3 regions of the Micromonospora sp. CPCC 206060 genome follow, and region 2 is predicted to be linked to each of the others. Evidence: riboswitches for the same ligand, from Rfam matches in the RefSeq annotation. Region 2 holds a riboswitch; each other region holds the start of a gene.
What was found. A riboswitch is a leader RNA that binds a small molecule or an ion and turns the genes downstream of it on or off. The one in region 2 is predicted to bind cobalamin.
Positions count from the first base shown of each region.

Region 1: another riboswitch for cobalamin. It lies ahead of V6U90_RS20150 (peptidase); the one in region 2 lies ahead of V6U90_RS05100 (ribonucleoside-diphosphate reductase subunit alpha).
Region 3: another riboswitch for cobalamin. It lies ahead of metE (5-methyltetrahydropteroyltriglutamate--homocysteine S-methyltransferase); the one in region 2 lies ahead of V6U90_RS05100 (ribonucleoside-diphosphate reductase subunit alpha).

Region 1 covers NZ_JBAKHU010000033.1:1,883-15,491, forward strand. The annotation lists gene V6U90_RS20135 (RNA polymerase sigma factor) at 1-311, shown strand, start outside; gene V6U90_RS20140 (hypothetical protein) at 286-750, shown strand; gene V6U90_RS20145 (hypothetical protein) at 853-1,887, opposite strand; cobalamin riboswitch at 2,175-2,300, shown strand; gene V6U90_RS20150 (peptidase) at 2,402-3,457, shown strand; gene V6U90_RS20155 (hypothetical protein) at 3,526-4,002, shown strand; gene V6U90_RS20160 (prenyltransferase/squalene oxidase repeat-containing protein) at 4,149-5,585, shown strand; gene V6U90_RS20165 (hypothetical protein) at 5,582-6,439, shown strand; gene V6U90_RS20170 (energy-coupling factor transporter transmembrane protein EcfT) at 6,441-7,604, shown strand; gene V6U90_RS20175 (ABC transporter ATP-binding protein) at 7,601-9,223, shown strand; gene V6U90_RS20180 (ECF transporter S component) at 9,220-10,110, shown strand; gene V6U90_RS20185 (hypothetical protein) at 10,599-13,442, opposite strand; gene V6U90_RS20190 (ABC transporter substrate-binding protein) at 13,507-13,609, opposite strand, start outside.
Region 2 covers NZ_JBAKHU010000003.1:212,941-226,549, reverse strand. The annotation lists gene V6U90_RS05130 (serine hydrolase domain-containing protein) at 1-154, opposite strand, end outside; gene V6U90_RS05125 (dihydrolipoyl dehydrogenase family protein) at 316-1,869, shown strand; gene V6U90_RS05120 (DUF5753 domain-containing protein) at 1,966-2,409, shown strand; gene V6U90_RS05115 (crotonase/enoyl-CoA hydratase family protein) at 2,452-3,222, opposite strand; gene V6U90_RS05110 (EamA family transporter) at 3,269-4,174, opposite strand; gene V6U90_RS05105 (ribonucleotide-diphosphate reductase subunit beta) at 4,226-5,221, opposite strand; gene V6U90_RS05100 (ribonucleoside-diphosphate reductase subunit alpha) at 5,224-7,602, opposite strand; cobalamin riboswitch at 7,775-7,954, opposite strand; gene V6U90_RS05095 (Rieske (2Fe-2S) protein) at 8,295-9,146, shown strand; gene V6U90_RS05090 (LysM peptidoglycan-binding domain-containing protein) at 9,278-10,330, opposite strand; gene V6U90_RS05085 (hypothetical protein) at 10,341-10,841, opposite strand; gene V6U90_RS05080 (TadE family protein) at 10,838-11,371, opposite strand; gene V6U90_RS05075 (TadE/TadG family type IV pilus assembly protein) at 11,368-11,829, opposite strand; gene V6U90_RS05070 (hypothetical protein) at 11,833-12,057, opposite strand; gene V6U90_RS05065 (type II secretion system F family protein) at 12,093-12,962, opposite strand; gene V6U90_RS05060 (type II secretion system F family protein) at 12,962-13,609, opposite strand, start outside.
Region 3 covers NZ_JBAKHU010000110.1:255-3,652, forward strand. The annotation lists gene V6U90_RS30950 (ribonucleotide-diphosphate reductase subunit beta) at 1-806, shown strand, start outside; cobalamin riboswitch at 805-1,008, shown strand; gene metE (5-methyltetrahydropteroyltriglutamate--homocysteine S-methyltransferase) at 1,116-3,347, shown strand.

The DNA.
Region 1 (13,609 bases), on a different contig from region 2:
TGCTGGTGGACTCCGCGGCACCGGACGAGGACCTGCTGCGGGCGGAGCGGCAGCAGGCGCTGCGGGACGCCTTCGCGCAACTGCCGCCGCGCTGCCGCGAACTGCTGGCGCTGCTCGCCGCCGACCCGCCTGCCAGTTACCGGGAGGTGGGGGAACGGATGGGCATGCCGATCGGCAGCATCGGCCCCACGCAGGCCCGCTGTCTGCACAAACTGCGCAGATGTCCGGCGCTGGTCGCGTTCGGAGGCCGGGCGGCGGATACCGGGGCGAGCGGAGGTGAACGGGATGGAGCCGTGGCCGCCGGCCGCTGACGACGCCCTGCTGGCGGAGTTGGGTGCGGCACTACGGGATTCGGGTCCGGTCGGGGAGGAGTTCCTGACCGCGGCGCTGGCCGCGTTCAGTTGGCGCACCATCGACGCGGAACTGGCGATCGCCGAACTCACCTTCGACTCGGCGTGCGACGTGGAGCCGGCCGGTGCCGTCCGCTCCGGTGGTGGATCGCGCACCCTCTCCTTCCGTACCGGACCGGTGGTCGTCGAGATCGAGGTGACCGGAACCGGCATCGTCGGCCAGCTCTCCCCGGCCCGGGGTGGCCGGGTGGTGGCGCGCAGCGCCACCGGCCGCTACGAGGAGGCTCCGGTGGATCCAGTCGGCTTCTTCACGCTCGGCGTACCGCCGGCCGGCCCGGTCCAGCTCTGCGCGCGGACCACCGGGTACGCGGTGGCGACCGCCTGGGTCAGCCTCCGCTGACCCGGCCGGCCGGCACCGGCCGACGCCCTGCGGGTACGGCGAAACGGCCGTGGAGGCCGCGGGACGAGCCCGCGACCTCCACCCCCCACCGGTCCTGTCTGGTTACTGCCGACCCACCGTGATGTCGTACTGCACACCACCGAGGTCCGCGCGCTCCTCGCCGGTCACGTCCGGACCAACCTGGATCACGTCGATGCTGGCCCTCTCGGTGGTCAGTGCCGCCGCCGTGAAGTTCAGCCCGAACTCGATCCGCTCACCGCCGTTGAGCAGCAGGTTGTCGATGCTGGCCGTGGCCGGGTCGACGATCTCGATCTGGGTCTGGTTGACCCGCCGGATGCTCTTGCCGACCGCGCCGCCGGCCAGCCAGCGTTCGGTCAGGGTCGGGCCGAGGTCCACCACGAGCCGGCCACCGGCGTTCTGGAAACCGGTACCGGTCTGCCGGAACGTCAGGCTGCTGCGGGCCGCAGTGGTCAGCGGGTTGCCGATGGCGAACGGCCGCCAGACGATCGGGCCACCCACGAAGACATAGACCGAGTCGACGTTACGCCAGGCGATGTTGTTGTTGTAGCGGACGTTGGCGCTGATGCTCGGGCCCTCGAAGGTCATCGGATCGGTGGGGGAGACCCACCGGGCCAGCAGGCAGAAGTGACCCGGGCCGGGGACGCCGGTCCACGGGATGGTGACCGTGGTGACCCCGGCGAAGACCGGCACGCTGACCGCCCCGATCTGGGTCCAGGCGCCCGGCCAGTTGGCCCCGCCACCCGGAGTGGTGCGGTAGACCCGGAGGGTGCCGTTGTCGGTACCGGTGCCGTACGGGCCGGCGTTCCGGAGCTTGACGAAGAGGTAGTTCGTCACCCCGACCCGCGGGTTCTGGCTCACCGCGCACTCGACGGCGGTCGGGCAGACCTTGATGTCCGGGCTCGCCCAGAGCGGGTTGTAGCTGTGCGGCTGGTAGCCGAGGTCGGCGCTGACGTCCTTGATGTAGACGTCGGTGCGGGCGTTGACCCCGACCTCGGACCGGTCCTGCACCGGCGCGGCGCCGGCAGAGCTGACGGAGAGCAGCGCCGCCAGTGCCGTGCCGGTGAGCAGGGCCAGTGTGGAGCGGCGGGCGCGTCGCCCGGTGATACTCCGGAACACGTTTCCTCCCGTTGCTGGGGACTGCCGGCCCGGCTGTGGCGGGTGGGTCGGCGGGTGGATATCCCTACAGAGCGCGGGGTAGCGCGGGAAATACCGGCCGGTGCCTCGGGTGGTTGTCAGATGACGCCAGAAGGAATCAATCACCGTCAATTGCATTCGGGGGTTGGTCGGGTGCCCGGTCAGATCCAGCCCCGCCGGACCGCCCGTACGCCGGACGAGAGTCGCCGATGCCACACCCACCGTGCGTTGACAGCACGTGGACGCTACGGCAAGACTGGCCGGCACAACCGAATAGACGCGTGTGCGTGTGGGGGAAGTCCGGTCGAAGCCCGGCGCTGGCCCGCAACGGTAGGTCGTCGAGATGTCCGCATCCGACGACAAGCCCGAATACCCGCCGTACGCGTGACCCGCTCCCTCACCCGTCGTGGCCCACGGGTCGGAGTCCCGGCCGACCCGTGCGTACCTGCGCGGCCGGCCCGGTTCTGACGACCACCGGGCCGGAAAGGCGCTCCTGATGGTTGTCCGCCTGAGCCGGCACCGCCTGCTCACCCTGTTCTGCGGCGTCCTCGCCGCACTCACCCTGACCGGCCCCGCGGTGGCCGCCCCGGTCAACACCCCCAGCTCCACCACCGCCGACCGTCCGGCGGCCGCCGCCGGCTGGCTGGCCCGCCAACTCGTCGACGGGGAACGCTTCGAGGCCGTCTTCGACGGCGTCGCCTACCCGGATCAGGGGCTCACCCTGGACGCGGTCCTCGCGTTCGCCGCCGCCGGGGTGGCCGACGACTCCGGCGCCCGTGCCCTGGCCTGGGTCTCCCGGCCGGACGTCCGGGACGGCTACCTCGGTGACGGGGTGACCGAGGCGTACGCGGGCGCGACCGCGAAACTCGCCCTCGCCGTCCAGGTACGTGGCGCGGACCCGACAGCGGTCGGCGGCGTCGACCTGATCGCCCGGCTGCGCGGGCTCCAGGCCCCGTCCGGCCGGTTCACCGACCGCTCCGCGTGGGGCGACTACAGCAACACCTTCAGCCAGTCCTTCGCGCTGCTCACGCTGGCCCGTACCACGTCGGGCGTACCGGCGGACGCGGCCGGTTACCTGGCCGGCATCCGGTGCGCCGACGGTGGCTTCCCGGTGGTCCCCGAGCAGCCGGTCTGTGCCTCCGACGTGGACGCCACCGCGCTGGCGGTGCAGGCGCTGCGGGCCGCCGGCCGGTCGACCGAGGCCACCGCCGGACTGCGCTGGCTGGTCTCGGTGCAGGGCACCGACGGCGGGTTCCGCAACTCCGGCGGCGTGGCCAACGCCAACAGCACCGGGCTGGCGGCCCAGGCGCTCGCCGCAGGGGGCCGGACGCTGGCCTGGGCGCGGGCCCGGGGATTCCTGGCCGGACTCCAGGTCTGCTGCACCGGGGCGCCGGCTGACCGGGGCGCGGTCGACTACGACGGTGGCACCTTCGACCCGGCCACCGCCACCCGGGCCACCGCCCAGGCCGTCCTCGGTCTGGCCGGGGTCGGGTACGCGCAGCTGACCGCCGCCGGTGCTGCGTCGGGCGAACCCGAGCTGGTCTGCCCGTGACGGCCCGGGAAGCACAACCGACCCGCCAGCCGGCCGCAGCCCCCGTACCCCGGTCCCGAGGAGCCCTGATGTCCATCTCCGTCATCCGGCGGCTGGCCGCCCTGCTCGCCGCAGTCGTCGTCGCCGCCGGCCTGGTGGTCGTCGAACCGGCCCCGCCCGCCGCGCGGGCCGCCGCCTGCACCGGCACGTCCGGGGTCACCGTCGTGGTCGACTTCACCGCCCTCGGGGCCGGGGTGCAGGTCGCCTGCGCCCCGGGCGACCCGGCCACCGGGCTCGCCGCCCTGACCGGCGCCGGGTTCACCGTCACCGGTACCGCACGGTGGGGTCTGGCCTTCGTCTGCCGGATCAACGGGCTGCCCACCGCCGCCACCGAGGCGTGCATCAACACCCCGCCGGCCAGCGCCTACTGGTCCTACTGGCACGCGCCGGCCGGCGGCGCCTGGTCGTACAGCTCGGCGAGCGCCGGCAGCTACAACCCGGCACCCGGCACGGTGGAGGGCTGGGCGTTCGGCGCCGGCAGCCCGCCCAGCGTCCCAGCACCCTGACCAGGGCGTCCCGGTGGGTGGGGCCGACCCGCTCCGCCCACCGGGACGCGTCTGCCCGGCGTACCCGCCGGACCACACACCTGGAGCGCAAACACCCCGGGTGTGTGGTCCGGCGGTTCCTCGAACTCCTGCGAAAGGCACCCTCCATGCCCGACATCCGGCGGACCCGCCTCGCCGTCCGGGTCACGGTCGCGTCCGCGCTCACCGCGTTCGCCGTCACCGCACCCGGGACACCGTCCACCGCCGTCCCGGCCCCGGGCGACGCCACCCGGGCCGCGGCGACCTGGCTCGCCGCCGAGTTCGCCGACGGTGCGCTGCCCGGCCCGTTCGGCGGGCAGGACTGGGGACTGACCATCGACGGCCTGCTCGCGCTGACCGCCGCCGACGTGGCCGGGCAGACCCGGCAGGCCGCCGCCGCGCAGCTGGCCGCGCACGTGACCTCCTACACCACCTACGACGACTACGGCATCCCCGGCTTCACCGACGGTGGGGCGACCGCGAAGCTGCTCTTCGCCGCCGCCGCCGTGGCCGGTGCCGACCCCACCGACTTCGGCGGCCACGACCTGCACGCCAGGACGCTGGACCTGATCGCCGGGGCCGGTGACCAGGCCGGTCGGATCCTCAGCCGGACCACACCGGACACCGGCCCGGACGCCAGCAACACCTTCGACCAGTCGTTCGCCGTCCTCGGGCTGGCCCGTACCGGCCAGGTGCCGCAGACCGCGGTGGACTTCCTCATCCGGCAGCAGTGCGCGGTCGGCGGGTTCCGGCTCTATCCGGATGTGGCCGGAGCGCCCTCGCCGTCCTGCGACGCGCAGACCGACGCCCCGCTCGACGTCGACACCACCGCGATGGCGGTGCAGGCCCTGCTCGCCGCCGCCGATGACGGGTCCGTCGGGGCGGCCGACGCCGCCCGCCGGGGCGCCGACTGGCTGGCCGCCCAGCAGCACGCCGACGGCTCGTTCGGCGGCTCCGGGCCGACCAGCGGCGCCAACGCCAACAGCACCGGCCTGGCCGGCCAGGCGCTCGGCGCCGCCGGCCGTCGGACCCCGGCCGACCGGGCCGGCGGGGCCCTGGTGGCCCTCCAGTTGACCACCGCCGGTGGCGGTGCGGCCAGCGCCGACGCCGGTGCCGTCGCCTACTCCACCGAGGCGCTGACCGCCGCGCTCACCGACGGGATCAGCGACACCGGGCGCGACCAGTGGCGCCGGGCCACCAGCCAGGCTCTGCTCGGGCTGGCCGGAACACCACTGGGCCGGATCGGTCTCGACCCGCCGTCGTCCCCGGAACCCACCGGATCGCCCACCGGGTCGCCGTCGCCGTCCGGGTCGCCGTCCATCCCGCCGACGCCGTCACCCACTCCGTCGGCCACCGGATCGCCGTCCACCACCGCCGGACCCGGTACGCCCACCCCGTCGGCCGGCCCGACCGGTACGCCCACCCCGTCGGCCGGCCCGACGGCGGGCGGCTCCGGCCGGCTGCCCACCACCGGAGCGGCGATCACCGGGTACGCCCTGGTCGCTCTACTGCTGATCGGCGGCGGCGCGGTGCTGCTGGTGCTCAGCCGACGGCGGACCGGATGATCCGCCTTTCCCGGTCGCTGCTGGTGCTGGCGGTGCTGGGCGGTACCGTGCCGGCCCTACCCGTCCCGGCGTACGCCGCAACCGGGTCCGCCGGCTACTGCCCGGACGCCTCCGGGGTCACCGTCGTGGTCGACTTCACCACACTCGGCGGTGGGACCGTGATCCGGTGTGCCGCCGGTGACCAGTCCAGCGGCCTGGCGGCACTGCGGAACGCCGGCTTCTCCGTCACCGGGACCCTCCGCTGGGGGGAGAGCTTCGTCTGCCGCATCAACGGCCGGCCCGGCCCCGACAACGAGAAGTGCGTGGACACCCCGCCAGCCAGCGCCTACTGGTCCTACTGGCACGCCCCGAACGGCGGTAGCTGGACGTACAGCAGCCAGGGCGTGCTCAACCGCCGGCCACCGGCCGGCAGCTTCGAGGGCTGGGCGTTCTCCGCCAACCGCAGCACCGGTGACGCACCGCGCCCCGGGGTGGCGCCGAGACGGCCCGCCCCACCGCCCACCACCGCGCCGCCACCCGCCCGCCCGTCGGAGGCACCACGACCGACCCGCCCACCGCAGGCCCCGCCGGCCGTGCCGTCGCCGGACGGCGGGACCGGCCGGTCGCCGACCGGATCCGGCCCGCTCCCGTCAGCGGCCGGTACGTCCGCACCGGTGGTCACCCCGTCCGACGCCACCGGACCGGCGGCGCCGGTCACCCCGGTCGAGGAGCCGGTCCTGACCGACGTCGCCGCGCCGACCGCTGACGACGGACCCCCGACCGGTACCTGGATCGGGATCCTGCTGCTGGCCGGGCTGGTGGCCGGTGGGGCGCTGGTGGCGCGGCGCCGCCGGCGGGTCGACGCGGAACGCTGAGGTGGCCACCCCCATCCTCGCCCGGATACCCGGCGTGGCCCGGGCCTGGCTGCCCCGCGCGCTGCATCCGGGTGCCTGGTGGTGGTGGGCGCTGGGCCTGGCCACCGCCGCCAGCCGGACGGGCAATCCGCTGCTGATGGCCCTGCTGGTCGCCGCCGCCGCCCTGGTGGTGACCCGCCGCCGGGGGGACGCGCCGTGGGCCCTGGCGTTCCGGATGTACCTGCTGCTCGGCGCGGTGGTGGTGGCCACCCGGGTGGTGTTCCGGGTGGTCCTCGGCGGCGGTCAGGGCGAACACGTCCTGCTGCGCCTGCCGGAGATCCCGCTGCCGGCCTGGGCGGCGGGGATCCGCCTGTTCGGCCCGGTCGCCGTCGAGCAGGTGCTCGGCGGGCTCTACGACGGACTGCGGCTGGCCACCATGCTGGTCTGCCTCGGCGCCGCCAACGCCCTGGCCAACCCGAAGCGGCTGCTCAGGGCCGTACCCGGGGCGCTGTACGCGGTGGGTACCGCCGTGGTGGTGGCGCTCTCCGTCGCGCCGCAGCTGGTGGAGAGCGTGCACCGGGTCCGGCGGGCCCGGCGGCTACGCGGTGCGGGCGGACGCGGTATGCGGCTGCTGCGCGGGGTGGCCCTGCCGGTGCTCGCCGACGCCCTCGACCGGTCCCTCGCCCTCGCCGCAGCGATGGACTCGCGGGGTTACGGCCGGACCGCCGCCGTGCCGGCCGGACAGCGCGCGCTCACCGGTGGGCTGGTCCTCACCGGCCTGGTCGGGGTCTGCGCCGGCACGTACGGGCTGCTCGACGCCACCAGCCCCGGCTACCTCGGGCTGCCGATGCTGGTCACCGGGCTGGTCGCAGCCGTGGTCGGCATGCTGGTCGCCGGGCGTCGGGTCCGCCGCAGCCGGTACCGCCCGGACCGGTGGCGGCTGCCGGAACTGCTGGTGGCGGCGTGCGGGGTGCTGACCGCCGGGCTGACAGTCCTCGCCGTCGCCGTGGACCCGGCCCTGCTCCACCCGCCGGTCAGCCCACCCACCTGGCCCCGGCTGACCCCGCTGGCCGTCGCGGCGGTCGCCGTCGCCGTGGCACCGGCCTGGTTGACGCCACCACCACCGTCGCCGTCGCCGCCGGGGGCGCCACCCCGCCCACCCGTCCCCACCGGAGGTCCACCGTGATCGAGTTCAACCGGGTGAGCGTCCGGTACGCCGGGAGCACCGAACCGATGCTGCGCGACGTCACCCTCCGGATCGACGAGGGAGAGCTCTGCCTGGTGGTCGGGCGGACCGGGGCGGGAAAGTCCACTCTGCTGCGGGCGGTCAACGGGCTGGTACCGCACTTCACCGGGGGCACCCTGTCCGGCACGGTGACCGTCGCCGGCCGGGACACCCGGCACCACCCGCCGCGCGAGCTGGCAGACGTGGTCGGCGTGGTCGGGCAGGACCCGCTGGCCGGGTTCGCCACCGACACCGTGGAGGAGGAACTGGCGTACGGCATGGAGCAGCTCGCCCTGCCGGCCCCGGTGATGCGTAAACGGGTCGAGGAGACCCTCGACCTGCTCGGCATCGCCGAACTCCGGCACCGGCCACTGCGGACCCTCTCCGGCGGCCAGCAGCAGCGGGTCGCCATCGGCGCGGTCCTCACCTGCCAGCCCCGGGTGCTGGTGCTCGACGAACCGACCTCCGCACTCGACCCGACCGCCGCCGAGGACGTGCTGTCCGTGGTCACCCGGCTGGTGCACGACCTCGGGGTGACCGTGCTGGTCGCCGAGCACCGGATGGAGCGGGTCGTGCAGTACGCCGACCGGCTGATCCGGCTGGCCGGTGACGGCCGGATCGTCGACGGTACCCCGGCGGACGTGCTGGCCGGCATCGACATCGCCCCACCCCTGGTCGAGCTGGGTCGCCTTGCTGGTTGGTCCCCGCTGCCGTTGTCGGTACGCGACGCCCGCCGGCACGCCGGTGACCTGCGTGACCGCCTCGTCGGCGTACCGTCCCCGGTCCCGCCTCCGGCGCCGGTCGGACCGCCGGTGCTCACCGCGCGGGACGTCGTCGTCCGCTATCCGGGCACCGTCGCGGTCGCCGGGGTGGACCTCGACCTGCACCCCGGGGAGATCGTCGCGGTGATGGGCCGGAACGGCTCCGGCAAGTCCTCACTGCTCTGGGCGGTGCAGGGCAGCGGCCCCCGGCAGGGCGGGACGGTGACCGTGGCCGGCCCGGACGGTACCGTCGATCCGGGTTCCCTGCCACCGAAACGGGCCCGCCGGCTGGTCGGCCTGGTCCCGCAGACCCCGGGTGACCTGCTCTACCTGGAGACCGTGGCCGCCGAGTGCGCCCAGGCCGACCAGGAGTCCGGCGTCGCCCCCGGGACCTGCCGGCAACTGCTCGACGACCTCACCGGCGGACTTCCGGTCGACCGGCACCCCCGCGACCTGTCCGAGGGGCAACGGCTCGCCCTCGCGCTCGCCGTGCAGCTCGTCGCCACCCCGCCGGTGATCCTGCTCGACGAACCGACCCGTGGCCTGGACTACCACGCCAAGGAACAGTTCGCCGCCGTGGTGCGCGGGCTGGCCGCCGCCGGCCGGTGCGTGGTCCTGGCGACCCACGATGTCGAACTGGTCGCCACCGTCGCGCACCGGGTCGTCGTGCTGGCCGAGGGGGAGATCGTCGCGACCGGCCCGACCGCCGAGGTCATGCTCGCCTCACCGGCGTTTGCCCCGCAGGTGGCCAAGGTGCTCGCGCCACAGCCGTGGCTCACCGTCGAGCAGGTCCGCCGGGCGCTGGCGGTGACCGGGTGAGCGCGGTCCGGGTGGCGCCCCGTACCGCCCTGGTGCTGATCCTGGCGTCGCTGGCCGCCGTCGCGGCCTTCGCCTGGCCGCTGTTCGCCCCGGTCCGGCCGGAGGGTACGGCCCGCACCGGCGAGGCGCCGCTGATCTTCCTGGTGATGCTCCCGGTGCTGGTCGCCCTGGTACTGGCCGAGCTGACCTCCGGCGGCATCGACAGCAAGGCCCTGGCCATGCTCGGTGTCCTCGCGGCGGTCAACGCGGCGCTGCGTCCGCTGGGTGCCGGTACCGCCGGGATCGAGACCGTCTTCTTCCTGCTCGTCCTCGCCGGCCGGGTCTTCGGGCCGGGCTTCGGTTTCCTGCTCGGTTCGATATCGCTGTTCGCGTCCGCGTTGCTCACCGCCGGTGTCGGCCCCTGGCTGCCGTTCCAGATGCTCGCCGCGTCCTGGATCGGGCTCGGCGCCGGGCTGCTGCCGCGCCGGCTCCGGGGCCGGGCCGAGATTGCCGCGCTGGCCGGCTACGGCATGCTCGCCGCCTACGGCTACGGCCTGCTGATGAACCTGTGGTTCTGGCCGTTCAGCACCGGCGCGGACACCCAGCTCTCCTACCTGCCGGGCGCCCCGGTGTGGGAGAACCTGCACCGGTTCGCCGTCTTCACCGCCGTCACCTCCACCTTCGGCTGGGACACCGGCCGGGCGCTCACCACCGCCGTGGCGATCACCGTCGTCGGCCCCGCGGTGCTGGTCGCGCTGCGCCGGGCCGCCCGGCGGGCGGCCTTCGACGCGCCGGTGACCTTCGACGCAGACGGGGTGGGTGGGGTGGACGCCGTCAGGGGACCAGATGCGGACGGTCCGCGGCCAGCCCGAGGAGGTACAGGTTCCCCGCGCTCAACCGGTAGGTGACGGTCCGGTATCACCCGTTGGTCGACAGCCGCAGCAGACCTCTGACTCGCCGCCTGTCGAGCTGCACCGTCTGCGCCAGCACACGAGGGCCGACTGTCCCGCCGAACTGACACCGGACACCCGCTTCTGTCCTGATCGGCCTCGACCACGCTCGATGATCCACTCGATCTCCTGGTAGTCGCGGTGTCAGCCCCGATCCGATAGCCCGATTTCCTGAAAACGGGGGTGGATCGAGGGGTGTCCCTATCGGTGTCGTCAAGCGACGGCGGGTGCTTGGTGTGTGGGTCGGGGTTGGTCGGGGATCTTGTCGCGGAGCATGGCTCCTCCGCGCGTCGTCGGCCTGCGGATCAGGTTAGAGCGTCCGGCAACAGGACGGACCACGCTGCTGGTCGGACCCGGTCCGGTGACCGTCGCGCGGTCACCGGGCCGGGTCCACAGTGGTCGACGCGTCCCGGTGGGCGGCCCGCCCACCGGGACGACAGCGTCGGTCAGTCGGCGGTCGGGTCGTCCTGGTAGACCATGTTGGTGCCGTCGTTTCCGTTGACGACGTCGATGCCGGGGCCGCCGAAGAGCCGGTCGTCACCGTCGTTGCCGTTGACGACGTCGTTCCCGGCGCCGCCGCAGATCACGTCGTCGCCGTCGAGGCCGAGCAGGACGTCGTTCCCGCCGAGCCCGGTGATGACGTCGGCGCCGGCGGTACCGCGCAGCACGTCGTCGCCGTCCGTACCGACCACGGTGGCCACCCGGCCGTCGCAGCCGTGCACCACGGTGAAGCTGACCTCCCGGGTGAAATCGCCGTATCCGTACCGGACCCCGACCCGGTCACCCGGGCTGGTGCCCAGCGCACCGAGGTCCAGCACCCCGGTCAGGACGTCGGTGTTCTCCACCGCCTGGCGCACCGGCACGGTGCCCCGGTCGGCGCCGTTGACCACCAGCCGCAGCTCCGCGCTGTCCAGCGCGGCCGGGTCCAGGTTGAGCGGCGCCTCCAGCGTCAGCGACACCGTCGTCCCGGCCGGTACCCGGGTGGCCGGCTGCCCGTGCAGGTCCCGGACCCGCAGCGTGGTGTTGGCCACCGCCAGCCAGGCCAACGACTCGTTCCAGGCGGTGTTGAAGGTGACCCACCCCTCGGTCCACCCGACGTTGCCGAGCTGCGGGTTGTAGGGGTAGTGGTCGTTCTTCGGGCCGCCGTCGAGCACGCCACGGGCGCCCTGGAGTTTGCCGTTGCCGCCCTGGTACTCGGAGAACCAGCCCAGCTCGACCCCCTCGAACCCCCACTGCGCGGTCGCCGCCCGGTACGTGGCGTGCCGGCCGGTCGGGTTGCGGCCGAAGATGTTGTCCACGTGCGCGGTGGCGATCTGCCGCAGCCGGTCACTGGTCGGCCCGTTGCCGAGCAGCGTCGCGGCGGCCAGCGCCGGTGCGGCGAAGCCGGCCACGTTACCGGTCTCGTTGGGGTCCGCCGCCCCACCGCCGGTGAACGACGGGATCGTCCACCGGGTATCGGAGTACCGGCGGAAGTCCCACATGTTGTCCGAGCGGCCGATGGCGACCTCGGCCCACTCCTGCACGAACGGCCGGATACCGGCCGGCGCCTGGTCCGGGTACGCCAGGGCGAACCGGACCAGTCCGGTGACCAGGTGATACTCGCCCTGCCGCTGGCCCTTGGTGGTCTGCGGTGCAACCAGGTCGAGGTTGGCCACCAGCCAGGCGGCCTGGTCCCGGGCGGTGGCCAGGTAGCGGTCGGCGTCGGCGCGTCCCTCCCGCTTTGCCACCTCGTGCATCATCAGGTTCGGCCAGACCGAGTGACCGGGCGGGAACTCGCCCTTGCCGGTGCCGACCTGGGTGTAGACCTGGAACAGGTTCGCCGTGTGCGGGGTGTACTCGTGCCAGGCGAAGCGGTCCTTGGCGTCCTGTCCCCACAGCGGGAAGAGGTGGTCACGGACCCGCTCGTAGACCGACCGGGGAATGTGGTCGGACAGGTGCGGGTAGGCGTACAGGAAGGCGGCCAGTTGCTCCTTGAGGAAGGTGTGGTTCACCTGGCCGTCGAGGTAGATCTCCACCGCCCAGTGGATCAGCCGGACGATCTCCGGGGTGTCCGCCGGCAGGGTCACCGGCAGGCCCTCGTAGACGGCGGTCGGATCCTTGATCCGGTCGAACGCGGCCGGGTTGGACAGGTAGAGGTCGACCAGGCTGGACAGTTCGAAGGAGAACTGGTGTGAGTCCCGCCAGCCGACGCCGGCCCGGCAGTCCGGGTGCGACCCGCCGTGCGCCCGCTGGCTGAACCGGCCGTAGTAGCAGCGCACGTCGGTCATGAAGTTGATGGCGCGTTCGTACGACACCCGCTCGGTCCAGCTCGCGCCGATGCCGAACGGCACCGAGTCACCGGTACCGGCCGCCCCGGTGACCCGGATGCTGAACGGGCCGGTGTCGGTTGGTTTGAAGCCGGTGAAGTCGCCCGCCTGGCCGGTGACCGTACCGGTGAAGCGGGTCGCGCCGGACGCGTCGGTGATGACGAACGGGTCACCGTCGGCGGCCCGGGGTGCGGTGAACCGCTTCGGCCGGTCGACGTCGTAGCCGCTCTGGTTGACCAGTACCGGCTGGTCCACGTCGGGTGCCCCGGGCGGGGTCCACTGGCAGCCGCTCGGCTGGGTCGGATGGGTGGCCGGCACCTGGTCGAGTTCGTACGCGACGACCGAGGCGAACGACGCCTTGGCGTGGTAGACGCCGAGCGCGAGCGTGCCACCGGCGGCAGGTGCCGCCACGGCGGCCACCCGCTGGCCGTCGACCTCCACCACCGAGATGCTGTTGGCCCGCCGGATGACCAGTTCGTGCCACTCACCGGTCTTGACCGGTGCCGGCCCCTTGCAGACCGAGCCGGCGCCGTTCGGGCGGGAGATCTGGATGCTGCCGGGGCCGAGGATCTGCGCGGCCAGGTTCTGCTGGTTGGCCACCAGCGGGTCACCCTGGAAGTCGGTCAGCAGGTTGACGCTCGGGCTGGTCGAGGCGCTCTCGAAGCGTACCCGGGTGTGGAGTTCGTACCGGTCCGGCAGGTTGACCGCCGTGGCCGGCACGATGTACCGGCCGGATGTCTGGGTGCGGGTGTCGATGGTCAGGTAGTCGATCTCGGCGCTGCCCGGCTGCCACTCGGTGAGCGTGCCGGTGATTGCCCGCCAGTTGGTCGTGCCCGCGCTGAAGTCGTCGGCGAAGAGCTGTCGTCCCGGTACCGGCTGCTCGTTGGCCGCCGCGCCGGGCGGACCCAGGCTCGGCACCACGACACCCAGCAGCGCCGCGCCCAGCACACCGGCCGCGAGTCGCCGCAGGTTCGGTCCTCTCATCGTTTTCCTTCGGGGGTCTGGGGGTCAGGGAGTGGGGGGTCAGGGGAGTGGGGGAAGTGGGGAGCTACTTCTTGATCAGTGCCTGCATCGCGGTGGCGGCCCCGTCCAGCGCCGGCTTGGCCTTCTCCCGACCGGCCAGCACCGCCCCGATCGCATCGGTGAGCACC
Region 2 (13,609 bases):
AGTAGACGTTGGCCAGGGTGTCCGGCCGGGTGTGGTCGGTCAGGTCGACGACCGGCCGGCCGTCGTACCAGACCGTGAGCGACGCCCCGGTCTCCCGGCCGCTGCGGTGCAGGTCCTGGAAGCACTCCCGGACGGCTTCGAATCGGGTACGCATCGGGCCACGGTAGGCCGTCGACCGGCTGCCGGCGCGTCGTTTTCGACGGGCCGGAGGTGTCAGGCAGGGTGTTATGCGGGGTGTTAAGCGGGGGCCCTTCCTCTACCGAAAACGATAAGAAGGGGCCCTTCCTTCCACCGAAGGTGGGTCATGCTGGCGGGGTGACGGAGCCGAAGTTTGTGGACGTGGTCGTTGTCGGGCTCGGTGTGGGCGGCGAGGAGGTGGCCGGTCGGCTCGCCGAGGCGGGCCTGGACGTCGTCGGCATCGACGGTGAACTGGTCGGTGGGGAGTGCCCGTACTGGGGGTGCATCCCCAGCAAAATGATGATCCGGGCGGCCAACGCGCTCGCCGAGGCCCGTCGGGTGGACGGACTGGCCGGCACGGTGCAGGTCCAGCCGGACTGGGCGCCGGTGGCCCGGCGGATCCGCGAGGAGGCCACGGCCAACTGGGACGACACGGCGGCGGTGCGGCGGTTCACCGGGAAGGGCGGGCACTTTGTCCGGGGCTACGGCCGGCTGGTCGGCCCCGGCCGGGTACAGGTCGGTGACCAGGTGTTCCAGGCCCGGCACGGGGTTGTGATCGGCACCGGGAGCACGCCGGTGGTCCCGCCGATCGCCGGGCTCGCCGACACGCCGTACTGGACGAACCGGCAGATCATCGAGGTCGAGGAACTGCCGGAGTCGCTGCTGATCCTCGGTGGCGGGGCGATCGGGTTGGAGCTGGCTCAGGTCTTCGCCCGGTTCGGGGTACGGGTCACCGTGGTCGAGGCGATGGACCGGGTCCTCGCCGTCGAGGAGCCGGAGGCATCCGAGGTCGCCGCCGCCGCGTTGCGCGCCGACGGCGTCGGGATCCACACCGGGGTACGCGCCGAGCGGGTCGACCACGACGGCAGCCGGTTCACCGTGCACACCGCAGACGGTGGCAGCTTCACTGGCGAGCGTTTGCTGGTGAGCACCGGTCGCCGGGCCCGGCTCGGTGATCTGGGGTTGGAGACTGCCGGCATCGACCCCGGGCAGCGGTTCCTCGCGGTCGACGACCGGATGCGAGTGCGGGTCGGTGGGAACGGCGCAACGGCCGGCGGACCCGCAGCAACGGTCGGTGGGAACGGCGCAACGGTCGACGGGGTCTGGGGGGTCGGTGACGTCACGGGTGAGGGTGCGTTCACGCACATCGCCATGTACCAGGCGTCGATCGTCGTCTGCGACCTGCTGGACCAGCTCCGGCAGGCCGCCGGTGGGGTGGACGCCAGTGGCGCCGCCCGGGCCGGGGGTGGGGCGATGGGTGCGGCGGGTACGGGCGACGGCCCGGTGGGTGCTACCACCGTCGGCACCGGCGCCAGGGGCGTGCTCCGGGCCGACTACCGGGCCCTGCCCCGGGTCACCTTCACCGATCCGGAGGTCGGTGCGGTCGGCCTGACCGAGCGGCAGGCCCGGGACCGGGGGGTCAACGTGCAGGTGGGGACGGCCCAGCTCGCCGGCTCGACCCGGGGCTGGATCCACAAGTTCGGTAACGAGGGGTTCATCAAGCTGGTCGCGGACGCGGACCGGGGCGTACTGGCCGGTGCCACCTCGGTCGGTCCGATGGGTGGGGAGGTGCTCTCCGCGCTGGCGGTCGCGGTGCACGCGGCGGTACCGGTGAGCCAGCTCCGGCACATGATCTACGCGTACCCGACCTTCCACCGGGCGATCGAAACCGCCCTACGCGAACTGAAGTAGAAACCGCCCTGCGCGGTTGGAAGTAGCGGCCTCCGCAGGTGACGTAACGGGTTGACCATGATCGTCTGTGGTTCAGCGGTGCGACACGCCGACAGGATGGCCGCTGAGCTGCAGACGATCATGAACGCGGACCACCCGCCGCTGTTCACCGCCGTCATCGACGAGGCGGTGCTGCGCCGGCCGGTTGGCGGGCCGGCGGTGATGCGGGAACAGTTGGATCATCTGGTCACGCTGGTCGGCGCCCGGCCCCGGGTGCGGATCCACGTCGTGCCGTACGCGGCCGGCGCCTACGCCGGGCTGGACGGGCCGTTCGTGATGGCCACCCTGCCGTCCGGGGACGACCTGCTCTTCGTCGAGGGACCGTTCCACGGGCGCACCTACGACGGAGCGGAGGACGTGCAGGCAGCCATCCAGGTGTGGGAATCCGTGGGTGGCACTGCCCCAGCTCTGCGACAGCGCAAGGACCGGGCCGGCGCTGTCCTGGCCTTCGACCCGCCCGCCTGGCGCAGCTCCGTCGCCGCCCCGCCCGCGCAGGGGTGACCGGGGAGCAGCGCAACATCGAGGTGGTCCGGCGGTACCTAATCACGTTCGGCTGACCGGAGCGCCGTGGCGGCCGGCACCGGCGGCGAACCGGGCCGCCCCGGCCGCTGCGTCCGCCGCCAGTGAGTGCAACCCGTAGGCCAACTCGGTGGCCATCGCCTCGGCCTCCGTCCGGCCGGCACCGGCCAGCAGCGCGGCGCGGTCGTTGCGCAGGCAGGTCTGCGGCACGGCGGCGATCTCCGCCGCCAGCGCCTCGGCCGCCGTCCGGGCCTCACCCGGCGGCACCACCCGGTTCACCAGACCCATGGCGTACGCCTCGTCTGCGCCCACCGCCCGACCGGTGAGGATCAGGTCCATCGCCCGGCTCTGACCGATCAACCGGGGCAGCCGGACCGTCCCGCCGTCGATCAGCGGTACGCCCCACCGCCGGCAGAAGACGCCGAGCGTGGCGTCCGACTCGGCGATTCGCAGGTCGCACCAGAGCGCCAGCTCCAGCCCGCCAGCCACGGCGTACCCGCTGATCGCGGCGATCACCGGCTTGCCCAGCGTCATCCGGCTGGGGCCCATCGGGCCGTCCCCCTCCGGTTCGACCCGGTTGCCGGACGGCGTACCGATGGCCTTCAGGTCGGCGCCGGAGCAGAACGTGCCGCCCGCGCCCCAGAGCACGGCGACCGACGCGGCCGGGTCGGCGTCGAAGGCCCGGAACGCGTCGGCGAGCTTCCGGGCGGTCGGGCCGTCCACCGCGTTACGGGTCTCCGGCCGGTCCAGGATCACCGTGGTGACCGGCCCGGACCGTTCGATGCGTACGCCCATCCGGACAGCATGCCGGCCGGTGCCCGGTTCAGATAGCCCCGTGATGTCAGGTGTCCTCCCGGCGGACCAGGGTCGCGCCGAGGGCGGCACCCATCACGCAGCCGATGCCGGCGACCTGTGACCAGGCCAGCAGTTCGTGCAGCAGCACCACCCCGATCAGTGCGGCGACCGCCGGTTCCAGGCTGAGCAGGATCGCGAAGACCCGGGCCGGCATCCGGCGCAGTGCGGCCAGTTCCGCCGAGTACGGCAGCACCGAGGAGAGCAGGGCGACCCCGAGGCCCAGCAGCAGGATCCGGGGATCGAGCAGCCCGGCGCCGTCGGTGACCACCCCGAAGGGGAGAACGCAGAGCGCACCCACCGCCATCCCGAGCGCGAGCCCACGGCCGCCGTCGACGTGTCCGCTCATCGCCTTGCCGAGCAGGACGTACCCGGCCCAGCCGACCGCGGTCAGCCCGCAGAGCAGCAACCCGAGGGCGTCCATCCGGGTACCGCCGAGCCCGGCGAGTAGCAGCACCCCGGTGCCGGCCAGTACCGCCCAGACCACATCGGACCACCGGCGGCTGCCCAGCAGGGAGACCACCAGCGGGCCGGCGAACCCGACCGTCACCGCCACGCCGAGCGGTACCCGGGACAGCGCCGCGTAGAAGGTCAGGTTCATCACTGCCATGGCGACCCCGAAGGCGACCACCAGACCCAGGGCCCGCCAGGTCAGCCGCAGTGCGGGGCGGGCCGTCACCAGCAGGACCAGCGCACCGAGACCGAGCCGGAGGGTGGTCGTACCGCCCGGGCTGGTCGCGCTGAACAACTGCTTCGCGACTGCGGCGCCGACCTGGGTGGAGACCATGCCGAGCAGCATCAGCAGCGGTGGCGGTACGGCGTCCGGGCGGCTGACCGCGGTCAGGAGCCGGGTGCCGGGCGGGGCCGGCCGGACGCGGGAGGCGTACGCGTACATGCCGCCACCCTGACGCCTGGCCGGCCCGGTGCGCGAGCCGAATATTCCGGGTCAGAACGCCTCGTCGAGCGCCACCGACCCCTCGACCGCCACCTGGTACGCCGACACCCGCCGTTCGAAGAAGTTGGTCAGCTCCTGGACGTCCTGCAGCTCCATGAACGGGAATGGGTTGCTCGACCCGTACACCGGTGGGAGATCGAGCCGGGCGAGCCGGGCGTCCGCGACGTACTCCAGGTAGCGGCGCATGTCGGCGGTGTTCATGCCCGGCAGCCCGTCCCCGCAGAGGTCCCGGGCGAAGGCCAGCTCGGCGCGGACCGCCTCGTCGATCATGGCCCGGACCTGGTCGGCCAGTTCGTCGTCGAAGAGGTCCGGCTCCTCGGCGCGGACCGTGTCGACCACGCTGAAGGCGAACTCCATGTGCATCGACTCGTCGCGGAACACCCAGTTGGTGCCGGTGGCCAGGCCGCTGAGCAGGCCACGCGAGCGCAACCAGTAGACGTACGCGAAGGCGCCGTAGAAGAACAACCCCTCCACGCAGGCCGCGAAGCAGATCAGGTTGAGCAGGAAGGCCCGGCGGTCGTCCCGGGTCTCCAGCCGGTGCAGCTCGTTGATCGAGCCGATCCAGCGGAAGCAGAACTCCGCCTTGTCCCGGATCGACGGGATGTGCTCGATCGCGGCGAACGCCTTGACCCGCTCGTCGTGGTCCGGGAGGTAGGTGTCGAGCAGGGTCAGGTAGAACTGCACGTGCACCGCCTCCTCGAAGAGCTGGCGGGACAGGTACAGCCGGGCCTCCGGCGCGTTGACGTGCTGGTACAGGTTGAGCACCAGGTTGTTGGCGACGATCGAGTCGCCGGTGGCGAAGAACGCCACCAGCCGGTGCACCAGGTGCCGCTCACCGTCGCTGAGCTTCGCCAGGTCGGGTACGTCGGAGGTCAGGTCGACCTCCTCCACCGTCCAGGTGTTGCGGATCGCGGCCCGGAACCGTTCGTAGAAGTCCGGGTAACGCATCGGCCGCAGGGTCAGATCCATTCCGGGATCGAGCAGCATCGTCACTGGCACGCCTCGCAGATCTCCGGGTTCTCCAACGAGCAGGCGACCGCGTCGGCGCCGTCCGCCACGACAACCGCTGAGGTGCTTGGAAGGGCCCCTTGTACAACCGAATCCGATAACCCGGGGCCCTTCCTAACATCTGTGCCGACAGTGGTCTGGGCGATCCGGGTGGCCGGCCGGGACCGCAGGTAGTACGTCGTCTTCAGACCGGCCCGCCACGCGTAGGCGTACATCGAGGAGAGCTTGCCGATGGTCGGGGCGGCCTGGAACAGGTTCAGCGACTGGGACTGGTCGATGTACGGCGCCCGCGCGGCCGCTAGGTCGATCAGCGCCTTCTGCGGCAGCTCCCAGGCGGTACGGTAACGCGACTTCAACTCCTCCGGCAGGTCGAGCGCCTGCACCGACCCGTCGGCCCGCTTCAGCGCGTCCCGGGTCGCCGGGGTCCACCGGCCCAGCCGCTTCAGGTCGGCCACCAGGTGCCGGTTGACCTGGAGGAACTCCCCGGACAGCGTCTCCCGCTTGAACACGTTGGAGACCAGCGGCTCGACGCACTCCGAGCAGCCGGCGATGGCCGCGATGGTCGCGGTCGGGGCGATCGCCACCAGCAGCGAGTTACGCAGCCCGTGCCGGGCGATCTTGGCCCGTACCCCGGCCCAGGCGTCGGGACGGGTCGGCGCGGCGGTCGGCCAGTGGTCCACGTGCAGCACCCCGGCAGCGGCCCGGGTCAACGGGTACGCCGGGTGCGCGCCGCGTTCCGCAGCCAGGTCGGCCGAGGTGTCGTACGCGGCGAGCGCGATCTCCTCGGCGATCCGGGTGGACAGGGCCAGGGCCTCCGCCGAGTCGAACGGCAGCCGGAGCGCGGCGAACACGTCGGCCAGGCCCATCACGCCCAACCCGAGCGGTCGCCAGCGGCGGTGCGCGGCGGCGGCCTGTCCGGTCGGGAAGTAGTTCCGGTCGATGGCCCGGTCCAGCGCGGCCACCGCCACCCGGACCGTCTCCGCCAGCGCGGCGAAGTCGATCGCCCCGTCCACCAGGTGTGCGGCCAGGTTGACCGAGCCCAGGGTGCAGACCGCCGTCTCGCCGTCGCTGGTCACCTCCAGGATCTCGGTGCACAGGTTGGACAGGTGTACCGTGCCACCCCCGTTGCCGACCTGGTTGCAGGTGCGGTTCGCGGCGTCCCGGAAGGTCATCCAGCCGTTGCCGGTCTGCGCGAGGGTACGCATCATCCGGGCGTACAGGGTCCGGGCCGGCAGTACTCTCACGGCCCGGCCGGCCGCCTCGGCGGCCCGGTACGCGGCGTCGAACTCGTCACCCCAGAGGTCCACCAGTTCCGGTACGTCCTTCGGGTCGAACAGCGACCAGTCGGCGTCCGCCTCGACCCGGCGCATGAACTCGTCCGGTACCCAGTTGGCCAGGTTCAGGTTGTGGGTACGCCGGGCCTCGTCCCCGGTGTTGTCCTTGAGTTCCAGGAACTCCTCGACGTCCGCGTGCCAGGTGTCCAGGTAGACACAGGCCGCGCCCTTGCGCCGGCCGCCCTGGTTGACCGCCGCCACGCTCGCGTCCAGGGTGCGCAGCCAGGGCACGATGCCGTGCGAGTAGCCGTTGGTGCCCCGGATCAGCGAGCCCCGGGAGCGGACCCGGGACCAGGAGATGCCGATCCCACCGGCGTACTTGGAGAGCTTCGCGACCTGGGTGTAGCGCTCGTAGATGGACTCCAGTTCGTCCTGTGGCGAGTCGACCAGGAAGCAGGAGGAGAGCTGCTGGTGCCGGGTACCCGCGTTGAACAGGGTCGGTGAGCTGGGCAGGTAGGCCAGCCGGGACATCAGCCGGTAGAGCGCGGCGGCGTCGTCGACCGTGTCGGCGAGCCCGGTGGCCACCCGCAGCCAGAAGTGCTGCGGGGTCTCCAGGACTGCCCGGGTTTCCGGGTGGCGCAGCAGGTAGCGGTCGTACACGGTACGCAGGCCGAAGTACTCGAAACTGTCGTCGGCCGACGGGTCGATCAGGGCGTCGAGGGCGGTGGCGTGGGTGGCCACGAAGTCCGCGAAATCGGCGTCCAGCAGCCCGGCCCGGTGCGCCGCCACCACCGATCCGCTGAACGAGCCGATGCCCTGGCCGGTCACCTCGGTGCTGATCCGGTCGGCGAGCAGCCGGGCGGCGAGCCGGCTGTACTGCGGCTCCTCGCCGATCAGCCCGGCGGCGGCGGCGATGGCGAGCTGGAGCAACTCGTCCGCGTCGGCGGCCGTGGTCCGCCCACTGCGGACCAGGTCGAGCAGCCGTTCCGGGTCGGTGTCCGGCAGGTTCCGCCGGTGCCGGTCCAACAGGTCGGGCAGTTCCCCGGTGTCGGATGGGGTCGAGGCGATGATGGCTGGTGCCGTCACGGGCGCTCCTGGTTCGTCGGGCCTGTTCGTCGGGTCGGACCGGAGGGACTCGCGAGGGCACGACGGCACGCCGGAGGGCCACCGGTCGGTGTGCCGGTGGTCTCCGTACGGCTCGACGGCCCTCCCACGAGGCCCCGAGGTGGTACGCGTGCCGGGTCGACACGCCCTACTGGTAGGTCTTCGGACTCGCGGGCAGGCGTACGGACGTACGCTCGCCTACTGGCCGTCGCTTCCCAGGCCCGGCCGGACCCAGTGCTCATGACGGCGGTCGTTCCCGCTCACCGCTGCGGGGCAGTCCCGGATTCGCACCGGGTTCCCTTACCTCGTCGACATCTGGCCGATGTCGACGCACGGCTACCGCCACCCGTGCCCGGGAGACGGTGAACCAGCAGTGCACCGATCCTAGATCTAGTGGCCCCATTTTGGTCAACACACCAGATGCTGTGCGGCGTGTCGTGCCTCGTGTGTCGATCATGGAGTTGTGGTGCCCGGGAAGGCCGCTATAAGGGGCGAAATCCCCACCACAAGTCCATGATCGGCGGGCGGGTGGTGACCGTCCGGTGGCCCGGCGGAACGGCTCCGTGCTGTGGATGAGCCGCATCTGTGTTCCGGGTCACCGGTGCCGCCGAACCGGCCGGCCACCATGCTCGCCGACACCGGTTTGCCGAAGCCGCCAGTGGGAAGTGGGAGGCATGCGTGCGCTGATGATGAGGCTTGAGCGGGCGGCCGGGCTGGACCGGTTCGGCGACCGGCTGCAGAATGCGGTCCAGTCGGTACTGCGCCCGCAGAAGGTGCGGGACACCCTGCACGGTGTCTGGCTCGGTCACCCCCTGCACCCGGCGCTGGTGCAGCTACCGATCGGTGCCTGGCTGAGCACCGCCGTACTCGACCTGATGCCCGGCCAGCGCCGGGCCGCGACGGTACTGGTCACGGTCGGTACCGCCAGCGCCCTGCCGGCGGCGGTCGCCGGTCTCAACGACTGGGCGGCACTCTCGCGGGAACAGCGGCGGGTCGGACTGGTGCACGCCATGTCCAACACCGTCGGACTGGCCTGCTACGCCGGATCGATCGCCGCCCGGCTGACCGGCCGGCACCGGCTCGGCCGGACCCTCGGCTGGTTCGGGCTGACCGCGGCGAGCACCGGCGCCTACATCGGTGGCCACCTGGCGTACAAGCAGGGTGCCCAGGTCAACCAGAGCGTCTCCGAACTGCACCGGATGGCCGACGGCTGGCATTCGGTGGCCGACCTGTCGACGGTACCCGAGCGGACCCTGCTCACTCGGGAGGTCCGAGACGTCTCGGTGATCCTCTACCGGCATGGCGACGAGGTCACCGTGATGCTGGAACGCTGCCCGCACCAGAGCGGACCGCTCGGCGAGGGAAAGGTCACCGAGGTCGACGGGCACGCCTGCGTGGTCTGCCCGTGGCATGGCAGCACCTTCCAGCTCAACGGCGGTGAGGTCGTACACGGCCCGGCCGCCACCGACCAGCAGGTGCTGCCCACCCGGGTGGTGGACGGGGTGTTGCAGACCCGGCTGCCCTGACCGGCGGACCCGATGCCGCCCGACCCGTCGGCCTCCTGCTCACCCCCCCCAGAACTCATTAGGGCCCAACCAGACGGTGTGCCGCTGGTCGGTCGGGCGGTGCGCCATGGTCCGCTGGTCGGTCCCGTCGGTCAGTCCCGACGGTGCCGCCCGCTCGGCAGCGGCTGCCCCCCACCCGTGCCGAGGGACCCCGGGATCCGGCCGGAAGCCGGGGCCGCCGGGCGGCGGCGCAACCCGAGGACGGCCCCGATCTGCGCGCCGACGATGCTCGCCACCGCCAGCACGGCGGAGACCGCCAGCGGCCGGTTGACCCGGTCCACCTCGGTGGCCCGGGACGCTCCGATGGTCAGGGTCGGCGGCGGGCCGTCCGGCGCCTCCGGAATGGGTACGGCCGGCGTGACCGGTGCCGGTGCCGGGGCGGTCCAGGCGGCACCACCGGGTGCCGGCGGTACGGCGACCACACCGGTGGCGTGCGGGCGTCCCCCCCGGTCCTCGGCGTCGACCGGCAACCGGAGCAGTTGTCCGGGGCGGATCCGGTCCGGCTGCTTGATCTTGTTGAGCTTCGCCAGGTCCCGGTACCGGTCGAAGTCGTCCAGGTAGCGTTCCGCGACCTCGCCGAGGTAGTCGCCCTGCTCCACCCGGTAGACCGGTACCGGTTCAACCTCCGGCTGGATCGTGGTCGGAGCCGACACTGTGACGACCATCGGTCCGGTGCCCTGCGCCGGCAGCGTCGCCGGGGCCGGCCGGGCCGGAGCGGCGGTGGTCACCGCCGGGGCGGTGAGGGTGGCGGCGGTGGCCGCAGCCGGGCTGGCCGCCATGATCAGCGCGATCGAGCCGAGCAGGGCCGCTGCCGCCTTCTGCTGGCGGCGCATGCCGGGCAGTCGCCAGGCCGGACGGCGCAGGATCCGGGCCGGGATCTCGACCAGGACGGAGAGCGCGAAGGTGGCCCAGCCGGCCCAGCCCAGCAGGGCGAGCGCCCGCAGGAAGAGCTGACCGTCGTCCCTGCTGGTCAGCGCGGTGCCGACCTCGGCCAGGGTCGGTACGTGGTCGGGCAGGGGATTGCCGGCGAACTCGATCAGCGCCAGCGGCGCGCCGAAGAGCAGCCCGAACAGGACGACCAGCGCCCCCAGTCCGGTGCCGAGCCGGCCCAACCGCCGGGCCGTGGAGACTGTCCGGGTCGTCATGGCGGACTCCTTACGTCTCGGGGTTCTCGGTGAGCAGACCGGCTGTCGCCTCGCCGGTGGCGGTCATCGCGCCGGACCGGAACAGGCTGAGCATCACCGGTTGGTAGGTGAGCGTGACGGTGACCTTCAGCCGGGTGCCGTCATAGCCGCCGTCCGGGTCCGGCACCCGTTCGGCCCGCCGTGTCACGGTGACGTTGTCGGGCAGCGGAACACTGTCTATGTACGCCTCGGCCGCGTCGATCGCGGCCTCGACGTCGATCACCTTCGCCTCGCCGTTGACCGCCCGGGCGCGGTCGATCTGCTGGCCACCGGTCCGGGCCGCCTCGGCGGCCATGTTCTCCGCGCGCTGCATCATCCGGAAGTGGGCGGAGCCGTCGAGGGTCAGCCCGATGACAGCCAGGATCCCGGTCAGGGTGATGGCCAGCAGCACGCTGACCCGCCCGGAGTCCCGACCCGCCGCCGGACCGACGTCGTACCCCGGCGCGCGGCGGATTCTCCCGGCCCGGTTCACGTCGCGCTCCTCGGGCGGTACCGGTCCATCGGTGAGACGAACCACGCCTCGACCCGGCGGGTGGGCGACGGTGCGCCGAACAGGTCCCGCAGGGAGACCTCGCAGACGACGTGCGAGGTGATGGAGACCGGCTGGCCGACCGGGGTGTCGAACGCCTCGGCCAGGCCGATCTGGCGGTTCGCCCCGTCGATGCCGCCCAGGGTGACGTTCAGGTACTCACAGCGCAGGCCCTGTCGGCGTACCTGGGTCAGGGCCTGGGTCTGGCCCTCGGTGCGGGCCGTGGTCATGGTGCGCGAGATCGACGCGGCCCGGGCCGCGTCGTGTGCGGCCAGGTCGACGGCGTTCTGCGCGATGGCCGTCCGCCCGACCACCGCGGCGAGCACGATCAGCATGAGGAAGGCCGGGACCAGGATCGCCACCTCCACGGCGACCGAACCCCGGTCGGACCGGGGTGCGACGGTCCGGGACTCGTGCACCCGGAAGGCGCTGACCCGGAAGGCGGTGGCTCCGGACGCTGCGGCCGGGCTCATCCGGCGTCCTCGGTGAAGCGTTCGCGTGGGCCCCTGGCGGTCTGGGTGACCGTGATGGTGAGGCCCGGGATCAGCGACAGGGCCCGCCCGCTGACCGTCGCGTTCACCTCGACGTCCCCCTTCTCCACGTTCACCGTGGTGGGGACCAGCCAGTCACCGGCCCGGTCGACGAACTGCCGGGCCTGCGCCTCGCCCTCCTCCTCGCTCACCCCGCCGAGCACCCGGGTGGAGTTCACCCCGATCTGGGCGGCGTTCAACGCGACCGACCGGGCCAGGAAGACCGAGGCCATCTGGATCGAGCTGAACAGCAGGATCATGATCGTGGGAAACATGATGGCCAGTTCGACCGGGCTGGCCCCCCGCTCCCGGTCGTCCCCGGCCGGGGGCGCGGGCAGGACGGGGCGCCGGGTCACCCGCAGGGTGACCCGGCGCCACCGGTCGGCAAGCCGGTCCCGCATCGATCAGCGGCCCGGGACCGTCGGCACGGTCGGCGTGTCGATGTCGGTGTCCATGAAGTCGTTGACCAGGCCGAGCGCCCAGGTGATCACACCGACCGCCAGCACCGCCAGACCGGCGATGATGATCGCGGTGGGCACCGGTCCGTCACCACGCTCGGGGTCGTCGTCGCGGCGTAGTTCGGCGAGTCGGTTGACCAGCATGATGTGCAGGTACGAGACCACTGGCATGGCGGGTTCCTCTCAGCGGATGGGGGGTGGGCGGGTCAGATGCGGGTGACGAAGGGGTAGAGGACGAAGCCGACCAGGATGAAGACCAGCAGCGCGCCCGGGATGTCCAGGCGGCCGGTCACCGCCTCGGCCCGGGCCAGGTTGTCGGTACGGATCTGGTCGCGCAGCGAATCGGCACGTTGCCGCAGCGTCTCGTGCACCTGGGCGCCCTCGGTGCCGGAGGACTGCATGATCGCGCCCACGTCACCCAGCTCCGGTACACCGATCTCCTCCGACAGGTCACGCAGCTCGTCCCACGGGGAGTGCATCTGGAGTTGGGCGATCCGCAGCGCCTCCCGGATCCGCTCGAAGACCCAGCCGTCGCAAACCGCCGCGGCCTGCTCCAGTGCCTGCACCGGGCCGTGCGCGGCGGAGAGTTGCAACGCCACCAGGTCCAGATAGGTGCAGACCGCCCGACTGAACTCGCGGCGGGCCTTCTCCGCCTTGGCCAGTACGTCCCGGTGCGCGATCAGCGCGGCGAGGAAGGCCAGCCCGAGCCCGGCGGCGACCGGAACGACCACCGGCAGCCGCCAGCCACCGGCCGCGACCAGCGCCGAGCCGACCGCCGGGGTGGCCAGGCCGATGACCGCCGAGAGCAGGATGGAGAGGGTGTACTGCTCCGGGGTCCGGCCCAGCAGGGCCAGGTCCCGGGTGGGCGGGCGTAGCCAGCGGGTGACCCCGGAGAGCCACTCCAGGTCGCGGCGGGCGCCGGTGGCCCGACCGGCGCTGGGCGGGGCGTGCAGCCGGCGCAGCGCCGGGGCTAGCGCCGGGGTGCTCGGCAGGGCCTCCCGGACCAGCAGGAAGAGACCGAGGCCGACCGAGGCGCCGCCGAGGACGGCGACCGTCAGATGGATGTTGAGGGTCATCAGGCCAGCTCCTCCAGTTTTGGCGAACTGAGGAACCGGGCCGGCCTCGGCGGCAGGCTCATCCCGCGTACCCAGGCGAGCAGGGAGATGAAGGCGGCACCGAGTACCACCATCACCAGTTGCCCGACCGGGGTGCCGTACGGGCGCATGTAGTCCGGGTTGACCAGCCCGTACGCCAGGATCAGCAGGGTCATCCCGGTCAGGAAGCGCACCGCGAACCGGGGCTGGGTACGCTTCGCCTCCACCTCGCGTCGCGTCGCCACCTCGGCTGCCGCTGCGGTCGCGATCGAGGCGAGCACGTCGCCGAGCCGTTCACCCCGGTCGCTCAGGTGCAGGATCAGCGCGGCGACCACCTGGTCGCAGACCGGGTCACCGATCTCGTCGGCGAACGCCAGCAGCGCACTCCGGGCCGACCAGCCGGCCTGCAACCGGGCGGCGAGGGTGCGTACCTCCTCGTCGATCTGCTCCGGGGCGGTCAGGACCGTACCGATGATCGCCTGCTGGAGCCCCTGGCCGGTGCTGGAGACGTCCTTGAGCCGGCGGGTCCACTCACCGACCGCCTCGATCCGGGCGATCGCCCGCTGCTCGGCCTTGCCGACGGTGAACAGCCAGGGCGCGCCGGGCACCGCGATCGCCACCAGCAGCCC
Region 3 (3,398 bases), on a different contig from region 2:
TTTCGGCAGTCGGAATTTCCGCGGCGTACTTCGTGCTCAACCTCTACCAGCACGTCAACTCGCCCGAGGGCCGCCTCTACCTGTCTCGGCAGCTGTTCGAGGAGGCCGTGCACGTCCAGTTCTACCTAAACCTGCTCGACACCTATGTCGCGGACGAACAGGAGCGGTTCGCGGCCTTCGCCGCGATCGACAACATCCCCTCGATCGCCCGCAAGGCCGAGTTCTGCTTCCGGTGGATCGACTCGATCTTCGAGCTGCGCGAGCTCACCACCCGCGATGACCGGCGGGCGTTCCTACTCAACCTAATCTGCTTCGCCGCCTGCATCGAAGGGCTGTTCTTCTACGGCGCCTTCGCCTACGTCTACTACCTGCGCTCGCGCGGGCTGCTGCACGGGCTCGCCTCCGGCACCAACTGGGTGTTCCGCGACGAGAGCATGCACATGGCGTTCGCGTTCGACGTCGTCGACACCGTCCGGCGGGAGGAACCCGACCTGTTCGACGCACAGATGCAGCAGCAGGTCCACGACATGCTCGCCGAGGCCGTCGAGTGTGAGGTGCAGTTCGCCGCCGACCTGCTCGACCAAGGCGTCTCCGGCATGTCGCTCACCGACATGCGCGAATACCTGCAACACGTCGCTGACCGACGCCTCGCCGTGCTCGGCATCGACCCGATCTACGGCAGCCAGAACCCGTTCGCGTTCATGGAACTGCAGGACGTGCAGGAGCTGTCCAACTTCTTCGAGCGTCGCGTCGCCGCATACCAGGTCGGGGTCACCGGCTCGGTGAGCTTCGACGACGAGTTCTAAGATTGCCCGCAGTGCTGGTTCGCGCGGCCGCCAGGCCGCGCGTCGTAAGAGGGAACCCGGTGCAAAACCGGGACTGCCCCGCAGCGGTGAGTGGGAACGAAAGCCGTCATCAAGCACTGGGCGCGAGCCTGGGAAGCGACGGCCGGTAGGCGCGAGCACGACGCCCACGAGTCCGAAGACCTGCCCGCACCGCGCACGCGACCGCGTGCGCCGCCGACGGCCCCTCGGGAGGGCCGGGCGGAAAGGCCGGCGACGGCCCTTCCCCTGCCCTCCCGAGCCCGTCGGGCACCTCGAGGGAAGGGAACCCCCGTGACATTCGGCACCAGCACCGTGCTCGGCTACCCACGCATCGGCGGCAACCGCGAACTGAAGAAGGCCGTCGAGGAGTACTGGGCCGGGCGCATCGACGCCGCCGCCCTGGAAGCAACCGCGGCCAGCCTGCGCGCGCAGGTGTGGCAGACGCTGCGCGACGCCCGACTCGACGCCATCCCGTCCAACACGTTCTCCTACTACGACCACGTCCTCGACACCGCCATCGCCGTGGGCGCGGTTCCGGCCCGATTCCGCCGGCTCGGGCTGTCGGAGCTGGACACCTACTTTGCGATGGCCCGCGGCGCCGACACCGAACCCGCGCTCGAACTGACCAAGTGGTTCGCCACCAACTACCACTACCTGGTGCCGGAGATCGACGCCGACACCGGGTTCGCCGCGAACCCGGCCAAGGCGCTGCGCGAGTACGGCGAGGCCCGCACGCTCGGCCTCACCACCCGGCCGGTCCTTGTCGGCCCGGCCACCTTCCTACTGCTGGCCAAGGGCGTTGACCCGTTCGCCCGGCTCGACGACCTCGTCGACACCTACGCGGAGATCCTCAGCGAGCTCGCCCGCGCCGGCGTCGAATGGGTGCAGCTCGACGAACCCGCGTACGTCGCCGACCGCACGTCTGCCCAGATCGACGGCCTGCGCCGCGCCTACATCCGCCTCGGCGAGCTCGAGCAGCGTCCGCGGATCTTCGTCGCGACCTACTTCGGCGAGCTGAACGACGCGCTGCCCGCCCTGCTCGGCACGCCGGTCGAGGCGATCGGCTTGGACCTGGTTGCCGGGCCCGGCAACCTGCGGCGGCTCGCCGACGCCGGACCCCTTCGCGGCCGGACCATCGTCGCGGGCCTGGTCGACGGGCATAACATCTGGCGCACGAATCTGCGTGCGGCCGCCGTCACCGGAGCCACCGTCGCCGCCCTGGCCGACCACGTCGCCGTGTCGACGTCTTGCTCGCTGCTGCACGTCCCGGTCGATCTAACCGCGGAGACCCGCCTCGATCCGCAGCTGCGGCAGCGGCTGGCCTTCGCCCGGCAGAAGGTCGACGAGGTAGTGCTGCTCGGTGGCGCCCTGCGCGACGGCACCGGCGACCTGCCCGCGCCGCCCCCGTCCGCCCCGGCGGCGTGGCGACACGACGACGTCCGCGCCCGCCTGACCGCCCTGCGGCCTGCTGACCGGCGGCGCGGCGACTACGCCGACAGAGCAGCCCAGCAGCAGGAAAGACTGCGGCTGCCGGATCTGCCCACCACGACGATCGGGTCGTTCCCGCAGACCGCCGAGCTTCGACAGGCCCGCGCCGACCTGCGCGCCGGTGTGCTGGACGAAGCAGGGTACGCCGACCGGATGCGCGCCGAGATCGAGCACGTCATCCGGCTGCAGGAGCAGCTCGGCCTCGACGTGCTCGTGCACGGCGAACCGGAGCGCAACGATATGGTGCAGTACTTCGGTGAGCAGCTCGACGGGTTCGCCGCCACCGACAGCGGCTGGGTCCAGTCCTACGGCTCCCGCTGTGTGCGCCCGCCGATCATCTACGGTGACGTCGCGCGGAAGGCGCCGATGACGGTCGAGTGGTCGACATACGCGCAGTCGCTGACCAACCGGCCCGTCAAGGGCATGCTGACCGGCCCGGTGACGATCCTCGCCTGGTCGTTCGTGCGCACCGACCAGCCCTGCGCCGACACCGCCGACCAGGTCGCCCTGGCCCTGCGCGACGAGTGCCGCGACCTGGAAGCCGCCGGACTGCGCATCATCCAGGTGGACGAGCCGGCGCTGCGCGAGCTGCTGCCGCTGCGCCGCGAGCACCAGGAGGCATACCTGGACTGGGCGGTCAACGCTTTCCGGCTGGCCACCAGCGGAGTCTCCGACGCCACCCAGATTCATACCCACCTGTGCTACTCCGAGTTCGGCGACGTCATCACCGCCATCGACACCCTCGACGCGGACGTCACCAGCATCGAGGCGTCCCGCTCAAAAATGGAGATCCTCGCCGACCTGGCGGCGATCGGCTACGGCCGAGGCGTCGGCCCGGGCGTATGGGACATCCACTCGCCCCGGGTTCCCCCGCACGATGAGGTGGTCGCGGCGCTGCAGCAGGCTGTCGCAGCTGTCGCACCGCAGCGGCTGTGGGTCAATCCGGACTGTGGCTTGAAGACGCGCGGATATCCCGAGGTCAAGGCGTCGCTGCAGAACCTCGTCGCGGCAGCTGCCGCAATGCGAGACAACTGACTAACCCGTGCCGGCGGATCGCCGCGCACGGCCGGCACCACGCACTGACCG